3 regions of the Anaerobacillus sp. ABR4_321 genome follow, and region 1 is predicted to be linked to each of the others. Evidence: a T-box and tRNA genes for the amino acid it is inferred to sense, from the RefSeq annotation. Region 1 holds a T-box; the other regions hold tRNA genes.
What was found. The T-box of region 1 lies ahead of leuS (leucine--tRNA ligase). A T-box ahead of a tRNA ligase gene usually reads a tRNA of that ligase, here a tRNA-Leu.
Positions count from the first base shown of each region.

Region 2: it has a tRNA-Leu gene. The T-box ahead of leuS (leucine--tRNA ligase) is inferred to sense a tRNA for this amino acid. The anticodon was not compared.
Region 3: it has a tRNA-Leu gene. The T-box ahead of leuS (leucine--tRNA ligase) is inferred to sense a tRNA for this amino acid. The anticodon was not compared.

Region 1 is NZ_JBSWTK010000001.1:1,698,271-1,701,527, reverse strand. It holds gene leuS (leucine--tRNA ligase) at 1-2,131, opposite strand, end outside; T-box leader at 2,189-2,418, opposite strand; gene ACXADT_RS08755 (hypothetical protein) at 2,629-2,841, opposite strand; gene mnmL (tRNA modification radical SAM protein MnmL/YtqA) at 2,991-3,257, shown strand, end outside.
Region 2 is NZ_JBSWTK010000001.1:439,296-442,552, reverse strand. It holds gene ACXADT_RS02405 (Tex family protein) at 1-60, shown strand, start outside; gene cmpA (cortex morphogenetic protein CmpA) at 70-183, opposite strand; gene ACXADT_RS02395 (SprT family protein) at 285-743, shown strand; tRNA gene ACXADT_RS02390 (tRNA-Asn) at 929-1,003, shown strand; tRNA gene ACXADT_RS02385 (tRNA-Ser) at 1,007-1,097, shown strand; tRNA gene ACXADT_RS02380 (tRNA-Glu) at 1,105-1,179, shown strand; tRNA gene ACXADT_RS02375 (tRNA-Asp) at 1,222-1,297, shown strand; tRNA gene ACXADT_RS02370 (tRNA-Gln) at 1,317-1,391, shown strand; tRNA gene ACXADT_RS02365 (tRNA-Lys) at 1,397-1,472, shown strand; tRNA gene ACXADT_RS02360 (tRNA-Leu) at 1,480-1,564, shown strand; tRNA gene ACXADT_RS02355 (tRNA-Leu) at 1,589-1,674, shown strand; tRNA gene ACXADT_RS02350 (tRNA-Arg) at 1,685-1,761, shown strand; tRNA gene ACXADT_RS02345 (tRNA-Pro) at 1,778-1,854, shown strand; tRNA gene ACXADT_RS02340 (tRNA-Gly) at 1,864-1,937, shown strand; tRNA gene ACXADT_RS02335 (tRNA-Ile) at 1,945-2,021, shown strand; rRNA gene ACXADT_RS02330 (16S ribosomal RNA) at 2,191-3,257, shown strand, end outside.
Region 3 is NZ_JBSWTK010000001.1:223,412-226,668, reverse strand. It holds tRNA gene ACXADT_RS01240 (tRNA-Val) at 1-60, shown strand, start outside; tRNA gene ACXADT_RS01235 (tRNA-Asp) at 68-143, shown strand; tRNA gene ACXADT_RS01230 (tRNA-Met) at 186-262, shown strand; tRNA gene ACXADT_RS01225 (tRNA-Phe) at 456-531, shown strand; tRNA gene ACXADT_RS01220 (tRNA-Thr) at 536-611, shown strand; tRNA gene ACXADT_RS01215 (tRNA-Tyr) at 684-768, shown strand; tRNA gene ACXADT_RS01210 (tRNA-Trp) at 776-849, shown strand; tRNA gene ACXADT_RS01205 (tRNA-His) at 869-944, shown strand; tRNA gene ACXADT_RS01200 (tRNA-Gln) at 951-1,025, shown strand; tRNA gene ACXADT_RS01195 (tRNA-Gly) at 1,034-1,108, shown strand; tRNA gene ACXADT_RS01190 (tRNA-Cys) at 1,119-1,193, shown strand; tRNA gene ACXADT_RS01185 (tRNA-Leu) at 1,220-1,309, shown strand; tRNA gene ACXADT_RS01180 (tRNA-Leu) at 1,342-1,426, shown strand; gene ACXADT_RS01175 (hypothetical protein) at 1,593-1,718, shown strand; gene ACXADT_RS01170 (YetF domain-containing protein) at 1,764-2,222, shown strand; gene ACXADT_RS01165 (DsbA family oxidoreductase) at 2,297-2,995, shown strand; gene yvfG (protein YvfG) at 3,039-3,257, opposite strand, start outside.

The DNA of each region.
Region 1 (3,257 bases):
GAGGAGCTACTGGAGATAGAAGCTTAACAAAACCTTCCATCAGATTGAATGGTAAAGAATCTTGCTTATACGCTTCGTTCACGAAGACCATCATTTGAGAGATCGCCGTATTAAAACGCAAGCCCTCGAAGTCTTCCGTAACTTTCTTAACCGTTTCGTGATAAACACGCTCTAGGCCATCCTCTGATGCTTCTTTTGAGATCGAGCTTTTTGAAAGGTCACCTTCTCCGTATAAACGCCACACACGATCAAGGAACCTTCTAGCACCGTCTAATCCATTGCTTGACCATGCGATGGAACCTTCGAATGGTCCCATAAACATTTCGTAAAGGCGAAGTGTGTCTGCTCCATGCGTTTCAACAATTTCATCCGGGTTAACAACATTCCCCTTAGATTTACTCATCTTCTCATTGTTTTCACCAAGGATCATCCCTTGATTTCGTAGACGCTGGAATGGCTCTTTCGTTGGAACGACGCCAATATCGTAAAGTACTTTATGCCAGAAGCGAGCGTATAGCAAGTGCAGAACCGCATGCTCCGCTCCTCCAATATACATGTCTACAGGAAGCCAAGCTTCAAGTTTCTTTGGATCAGCCAACATTTGATCATTATCTGGATCGATGTAACGAAGATAATACCAGCAGCTTCCCGCCCATTGAGGCATGGTATTTGTCTCACGGCGTCCTTTCATACTAGTCTTCGGATCAACTACATTTAGCCATTCATCAATGTTAGCAAGTGGAGATTCTCCCGTTCCTGAAGGCTTGATCTCTGTTGTTTCAGGTAAAGTGACTGGAAGATCTTGTTCAGGAACAGCACTCATCGTTCCGTCTTCCCAATGGATGATTGGAATTGGTTCTCCCCAATAACGTTGACGGCTGAACAACCAATCTCTAAGTCTGTATGTTGTCTTTTTCTTACCTTTGTTCTTTTCTTCAAGCCACTGGATACTCTTAGTGATCGCTTCTGTTTTATCAAGTCCGTTCAGGAAGTCTGAATTAACATGCTCCCCTTCTTCAGTGTAAGCTTCTTTCGAAATATCTCCACCTGCTACAACTTCTTTTATCGGTAGGTCGAAAGCTGTTGCGAACTCGTAGTCACGCTCATCATGAGCAGGCACCGCCATGATAGCTCCAGTACCATAGCTCATTAGAACATAGTCTGCTACCCAGATCGGAAGCTTCTCATTGTTGATCGGATTGATCGCATATGCCCCTGTGAAGACGCCTGTTTTTTCTTTCGAAAGTTCTGTACGCTCAAGATCACTCTTCGTTTGCACACTTGAACGGTAGTCTTTTACTTTTGCAGCTTCAGAATCAGTTGAAATAAGGTCCACTAGAGGATGTTCTGGCGCTAGAACCATATACGTAGCTCCGAACAGTGTATCAGGACGAGTCGTAAAGACATCGATCGATTCATCATGTCCGTCGATTTCAAACGTTACTTCAGCACCTTCTGACTTCCCGATCCAATTGCGCTGCATCTCTTTAATACTTTCAGACCAGTCTAGGTCTTCAAGATCTTCTAGCAAGCGGTCTGCGTACTCTGTGATTTTCAACACCCACTGTTTCATTGGTTTACGTACTACCGGGTGTCCACCTCTCTCACTTTTACCATCGATGACTTCTTCATTAGCTAGAACCGTTCCTAGAGCTGGACACCAGTTCACAGCAACTTCATCTACGTAAGCAAGACCTTTTTCATATAGTTTTGTGAAAATCCACTGTGTCCATTTGTAGTAGTTTGGATCGGTCGTATTTACTTCTCTATCCCAATCATACGAGAATCCAAGTTCCTTGATTTGGCGACGGAACGTGTTGATGTTTTGCTGAGTAAATTCACGTGGATTGTTACCTGTATCAAGAGCATACTGCTCTGCTGGAAGACCAAACGCATCCCAACCGATCGGATGCAATACGTTGTACCCTTGCATTCGTTTCATACGTGACAATATATCTGTAGCTGTATACCCTTCTGGATGGCCTACGTGCAGACCTGCTCCTGATGGATATGGAAACATATCGAGAAAATAAACTTTTTCTCCCTCTGCTTCTTCAGTCGTTTTAAACGTTTTATTCTGTTCCCAATAGTGTTGCCATTTCTTTTCGATCGATTTGTGATCAAAAGACATGCTAGCTCTCTCCTTCCAACTATCCATAAAATAAAAAACCTCCCATCCCTGTCTATAAACAGGGACGAGAGGTTGAGAATCTGTTATTCACAATCACCCGCGGTACCACCCGGATTAGTGCTGAATCGCACTCACTTAAAACCTTTAACGCAGGCGGACGGGGCTCCCTACTATCTTTCAGGATTCCGATTCAAAGGCGAGTTCATAAAGTTTCTATGTTAACTTTCACCACCCGTTAACTCTCTTAAAGTAGAAGCTTTATTACTATTCCTCATCATAATCTTTCAGTTTAATCTCAGTATATAGTTTGTATTGTATGAATACTTCAGAAAATTGTCAAGAACATTATCATTTTAGACGGTCACATAGGGGTTTATACATTAGGAAAAATCTTTCAACAGTAAGATTTCCGTATGAGGCCTGACACGATACGAAAGCAATAAGGTAAGAAGACAAAGAGAACTCTAAACAAAGTAAAACGCACCACTGTGGGTGCGTTATCCTTCTCTATATTTCTTTTGACTAGCTGAGTCATCTTTGGATTTTGGTTTCTGCTTTTCTTCTTTTTGCTCTTCTTTCAGGTCTTCAAGTGGAATAGGGTCTACATTCATCTCAGAAACATCTTCATCGAGCTGATTTCGCTCTTGATCTGGAAGCTGTTCTGGATTATTCGTTTCGCCTTTTTTATGACGCTTTTCATTATCTTTCATACGCTCACCTCTTTATCTGTGTATAGTCTTCTTTACCACGACCTAAATATTCCCAAACATTTAAAAAGGTTTGGAGAAGCCTTTTGAAAGTGATAAAATTTGATTATTATTCTGGACGGGCGCCGTTCGAAAGAGGAGTTGCTCCAATTATGAAATTTGATTATCTTCCCGACCACTTTGGAACTGACATGCGTTACTACTCGTTTAATCATTTCCTACGTCAGACATTCGGTCATAAGGTATTTAAAGTACCTTTAGATGGAGGGTTCGATTGTCCAAACAGAGATGGGAAAGTCGCACACGGAGGTTGTACGTTTTGCAGCGTTAGTGGCTCTGGTGATTTTGCAGGTGATCGCAGAGATGACCTCGTTACACAGTTTAATACGATAAAAGACCGAACTCGTGCTAAGAAGTGG
Region 2 (3,257 bases), 1.3 Mb from region 1:
GTAGACAGTGTCGATCTTCAAAAGGAAAGAATCGCTCTTACAATGTTACAACCATCATAAGCACTGCCCTTAGGGGCGGTGTTTTCTTTTGTAGAAAAACCAGCACTGATTTAACAATTTGATTTGGTAGCGGTCTTTCTGTAAATAAGCCTGTTGAAGCTGTCTCTTAAACCAGACAGGCATCAGGATCTCCTCCTTTTAATCTCGTGACACATTTGATAAGATGCTGTAAATTAGTTTATGAAATACTGCTTGTAAGTGTTCGAATCACAGGAGGGGCGTTTATGGATAACAAAAGCCTGCAGCTAATGGTAGAAAAAACATCACTTGAATCATTCGGATTGCCTTTCCTTCACGAAGCAACGTTTAATCCACGTTTACGAACAACGGGCGGTCGGTATTTATTAAGATCTCATAATCTCGAATTCAACCCTAAGCATTATGAGGAGTACGGTTTTGATGAGCTGATCGGTATCATCAAGCATGAGCTCTGTCATTACCACCTTCATCTTCAAGGGAAAGGATACAAACATAAGGATCGAGATTTCAAAGCACTCCTGAATCGTGTAGGCGGCTCGAGATACTGTCAGGCTGTTCCTGGCCAAAGGCGTACGGAGAAAATCAAACACATCTATCAATGTTCGAATTGCAAGACCTCCTACAAACGAAAAAGGAGAATAGATACGGCGAGGTTTGTCTGTGGGAAATGCAGGGGGAAACTCTTATTAACTTCTTCTAATTAATTATTGACGGTGTAAAAGCTATGTGTTAAATTAATATAGTCTCTTTGAGAGACTTGTCCGAAACGCATCATTAGCTTCTCAAAAACAGCCAAAAAAACTTTTGAGAATATGTTGACTTTGCTTTCTGGATGGGTTATTATATTAAATGTCGCCGATAACGACGGCAACAACAAACAACATATTATTCCACAGTAGCTCAGTGGTAGAGCTATCGGCTGTTAACCGATCGGTCGTAGGTTCGAATCCTACCTGTGGAGCCAAACGGAGAAGTACCCAAGTGGCTGAAGGGGCGCCCCTGCTAAGGGTGTAGGTCGCGTGAGCGGCGCGAGGGTTCAAATCCCTCCTTCTCCGCCATTTTTATGGCCCGTTGGTCAAGCGGTTAAGACACCGCCCTTTCACGGCGGTAACACGGGTTCGAATCCCGTACGGGTCACCATTTTTATTCGAACAATGAACAACAAAAACAATAGCATGATAAGGTCCCGTGGTGTAGCGGTTAACATGCCTGCCTGTCACGCAGGAGATCGCGGGTTCGATTCCCGTCGGGACCGCCATTTATTTTCACATCGATATTGGGCTATAGCCAAGCGGTAAGGCAACGGATTTTGATTCCGTCATGCGCTGGTTCGAATCCAGCTAGCCCAGCCATTATCGAGCCATTAGCTCAGTTGGTAGAGCATCTGACTTTTAATCAGAGGGTCGAAGGTTCGAGTCCTTCATGGCTCACCATTTTCATGCGGGTGTGGCGGAATTGGCAGACGCGCTAGACTTAGGATCTAGTGTCTTACGACGTGGGGGTTCGAGTCCCTTCACCCGCACCAATTCAAACAAAGAAATACGTTTTCGCGGTTGTGGCGGAATGGCAGACGCGCTAGCTTGAGGGGCTAGTGGGGGAGACCCCGTGGAGGTTCGAGTCCTCTCAACCGCACCAACTATATAATGCGCCCGTAGCTCAATTGGATAGAGCGTCTGACTACGGATCAGAAGGTTAGGGGTTCGACTCCTCTCGGGCGCGCCATTTTTAATAACATAGTCGGGAAGTAGCTCAGCTTGGCAGAGCACTTGGTTTGGGACCAAGGGGTCGCAGGTTCAAATCCTGTCTTCCCGACCATCTAGAAATGCGGGTGTAGTTTAGTGGTAAAACCTCAGCCTTCCAAGCTGATGTCGTGGGTTCGATTCCCATCACCCGCTCCATAAAGATGGGCCTGTAGCTCAGCTGGTTAGAGCGCACGCCTGATAAGCGTGAGGTCGGTGGTTCGAGTCCACTCAGGCCCACCATCTTTCTTAAAAAAAGGTGTTGACGCGACTTCGCAAGATGTGATACATTAGTAAAGTCGCTGAAAACGACATCGAAAGAAACAAATCGATCTTTGAAAACTGAACGAAACGCCATGCAAGAAATTGTTTCTACGGAAACAACATTGTTTTAAAGCTAGATTGAACTTTTCTATCGGAGAGTTTGATCCTGGCTCAGGACGAACGCTGGCGGCGTGCCTAATACATGCAAGTCGAGCGGAGAAATGGGAGCTTGCTCCCATTTCTCAGCGGCGGACGGGTGAGTAACACGTGGGCAACCTGCCCTACAGACTGGGATAACTCCGGGAAACCGGAGCTAATACCGGGTAATACATAGCATCGCATGATGCAACGTTGAAAGTTGGCCTCTGGCTAACACTGTAGGATGGGCCCGCGGCGCATTAGCTAGTTGGTAAGGTAACGGCTTACCAAGGCCACGATGCGTAGCCGACCTGAGAGGGTGATCGGCCACACTGGGACTGAGACACGGCCCAGACTCCTACGGGAGGCAGCAGTAGGGAATCTTCCGCAATGGACGAAAGTCTGACGGAGCAACGCCGCGTGAGTGACGAAGGCCTTCGGGTCGTAAAGCTCTGTTGTTAGGGAAGAACAAGTACCGTTCGAATAGGGCGGTACCTTGACGGTACCTAACCAGAAAGCCACGGCTAACTACGTGCCAGCAGCCGCGGTAATACGTAGGTGGCAAGCGTTGTCCGGAATTATTGGGCGTAAAGCGCGCGCAGGCGGTCTCTTAAGTCTGATGTGAAAGCCCACGGCTCAACCGTGGAGGGCCATTGGAAACTGGGGGACTTGAGTGCAGAAGAGGAGAGTGGAATTCCACGTGTAGCGGTGAAATGCGTAGATATGTGGAGGAACACCAGTGGCGAAGGCGGCTCTCTGGTCTGTAACTGACGCTGAGGCGCGAAAGCGTGGGGAGCAAACAGGATTAGATACCCTGGTAGTCCACGCCGTAAACGATGAGTGCTAGGTGTTGGGGGGTTCCACCCTCAGTGCTGAAGTTAACACATTAAGCACTCCGCCTGGGGAGTACGACCGCAAGGTTGAAACTCAAAGGAATTGACGGGGGCCCGCACAAGCAGTGGAGCATGTGGTTTAATTCGAAGCAACGCGAAGAACCTTACCAGGTCTTGACATCCTCTGCCACTCCTAGAGATAGGACGTTCCCCTTCGGGGGACAGAGTGACAGGTGGTGCATGG
Region 3 (3,257 bases), 1.5 Mb from region 1:
TGGGAGAGCATCTGCCTTACAAGCAGAGGGTCGGCGGTTCGAGCCCGTCATCCTCCACCATTTCAAAGGTCCCGTGGTGTAGCGGTTAACATGCCTGCCTGTCACGCAGGAGATCGCGGGTTCGATTCCCGTCGGGACCGCCATTTTCAATCAACATAGTTGGTTTAGAAAATTCATTATATTATCGCGGGGTGGAGCAGTTCGGTAGCTCGTCGGGCTCATAACCCGAAGGTCGCAGGTTCAAATCCTGCCCCCGCAACCAATTTAAGATTTCTAACTACGTCGAATAGACTTCTTGCTAGAAATCAATGGGAGTACTCGGTAGAGTGCAACCAAAAAATTCCACTACGTCGAATAAGCATCTTAGCTGAATTTTAATTGTAGCCCTTTAGGGCAACCTAAACTCTTACTATAAGCTAGATCTAAATAACGTAAAAGCGGAATGTTTAAAACATGGCTCTGTAGCTCAGTCGGTAGAGCAGTGGACTGAAAATCCACGTGTCGGCGGTTCGATTCCGTCCGGAGCCACCATGTTGCCGGTCTAGCTCAATTGGTAGAGCAACTGACTTGTAATCAGTAGGTTGGGGGTTCAAGTCCTCTGGCCGGCACCATTTTTCTCAAAAAGGTATCAATTTCCATTGTTTTTATATATAGTATATATTACAATGATAATTGCCTGTTTTGGAGGGGTAGCGAAGTGGCTAAACGCGGCGGACTGTAAATCCGCTCCCTCAGGGTTCGGCGGTTCGAATCCGTCCCCCTCCACCATTTTGATAGGGGTATAGTTTAAAGGTAGAACAGAGGTCTCCAAAACCTCCGGTGTGGGTTCGATTCCTACTACCCCTGCCAATTAAGATTTAAAATAATGGCGATTGTGGCGAAGTGGTTAACGCACCGGATTGTGGTTCCGGCATTCGTGGGTTCGATTCCCATCAGTCGCCCCATTATGTTGGGCTATAGCCAAGCGGTAAGGCAACGGATTTTGATTCCGTCATGCGCTGGTTCGAATCCAGCTAGCCCAGCCATATTAGTTGCGGAAGTAGTTCAGTGGTAGAACACCACCTTGCCAAGGTGGGGGTCGCGGGTTCGAATCCCGTCTTCCGCTCCATTTTTATAACGGCGGCATAGCCAAGTGGTAAGGCACGGGTCTGCAAAACCCTTACGCCCCGGTTCGAATCCGGGTGCCGCCTCCAATCTTCATATTTTTTTAAAAAGTCCTGCCGGAGTGGCGGAATTGGCAGACGCACAGGACTTAAAATCCTGCGGAGGGTGTACCTCCGTGCCGGTTCGAGCCCGGCCTCCGGCACCATTTACTTTCCGAAATTAAAAAATTGTCTTTATGCCGGTGTGGCGGAATTGGCAGACGCGCACGACTCAAAATCGTGTTCCGTGAGGAGTGTCGGTTCGAACCCGACCACCGGTACCAGTTACATATTTGATACTTAAACGTCAGGATTTCTACAGTGTAGAAGTCTTTTTTTATTGTCTTAAACCTTCGATAGAAACAACCACTTCTTCATAATGTCTCATCTTTCAGTGAAAACTAGAATGTGTGATAGCCGAGATCGACTTCATGAGAAGGAGGAGAGGGTGTGTTGGATTATTCATTGTTATGGAAAGCTGTATTACTCGTTGTTGGAGGAACGTTCATCTTGCGGATTGCAGGACGAAAATCGATTAATCAGATGACGATCGCTCAGGTCGTTATTATGATTTGAATGGGTTCCTTGATCGTACAGCCGATTGCTGGGGAAAATGTGCTAGTGACGTTGTTAATAGCTTTAGTACTCGTACTTACTCTGGTTTTAATCGAACTTGGAGAGCTGAAAGTCGACTGGATCGAAGGATTGGTTTCTGGGCGGTCTAAGATGGTTATTAAGGACGGTACATTGCAAGAGAAAGAACTAAAAAAGCTGAGGTTAATTGTTGATCAATTAGAAATGAAATTAAGACACTCTCAAATCTCCTCGATCGAAGACGTTCAGGAAGCTACAATGGAAGCGAATGGCCAACTGGGTTATACACTAAAGCCTCACATGCAAGCAGCGACAAAAGGCGATGTCGATTCATTACGTCAGGATTTGATAGCGATTCAACGTTTATTAGGTGGAAGTCCATCCAATTCAGCGATAACGACAGGCCCAATGAATTCAAAATTGTTTTCTGAAGTTGAGGCATCGATGTCCTCTTCTCCAGATAATCAACACAATAACTTGCAATGAGCGAAACATTATCTCTCTATCAGCGAAAAATGGTACACTGACTGTAAATCGATTACTATGAAAGAGTGATAACCATGAGAGTAGAAATTTGGTCTGATTTTGTATGTCCTTTTTGCTATATAGGAAAAAGACGCTTAGAAACCGCGCTTCAATCCTTTCCACATCGCGACGAGGTTACGGTCGTTTATAGAAGCTTTGAACTTGATCCGAACGCAGAAAAAGCAACTGGAAAAAGCAAAGCTGAGCTTTTAGCGAGTAAGTATAATGTCAGCCTTGAACAGGCTGAAGGTATGTGTGAGAACATGAGGCAACAAGCAGAAAACGAAGGCTTAACGTTTGATTTTAAGAATATGAAGCCTACTAATTCTTTTGATTCTCACCGACTGCTTCAGTTTGCCGCAAAACACGACCTAATGGAAAAGATGGCAGAAAGACTTTTCTATGCCTACTTTACTGAAACGGAAGACATCTCTGATCATGACACGCTTTGTAACCTAGCTGAAGAGGTAGGACTTGATAGGGTAGAAGTGAATGATATGCTTCGTAGTGAAGAGTTTTCAAAAGAAGTACGCTTTGATGAGTCTCTTGGCAGCCAATTAGGCATTCAAGGCGTTCCATTCTACGTCTTTAATGAAAAGTATGCTGTTTCAGGGGCCCAGCCTCCAGAGATGTTCCAACAGGCGTTAAACAAAGCCTGGGAAGAGGATAAGCAGCTTCAGGTAATCACTAGTGAAGGTGACGCTTGTGGTACTGATTCATGTGACATCAAGTAAACGAATTAAAAGGCTCTCTTACATGTTGTAAGAGAGCCTTTTGTTATTCTTCCGCCTTTTCTTCTTTAATCGTCTTGTATGCAGTATCCAGGTTTCGAATTCTACGAACGATCTCAGAATTTTTGTTAAGATTGTCGTAAATCATAGAAGACACAACTGACCGGTAGTAGCTGTTCATCGCTTCTTGCTTTGAGAACACATCATCGTTTTTCTTTATGTACTGTCTAAAGTTTTCTTCAAAGAATGGTATTGAAAAAGGTTC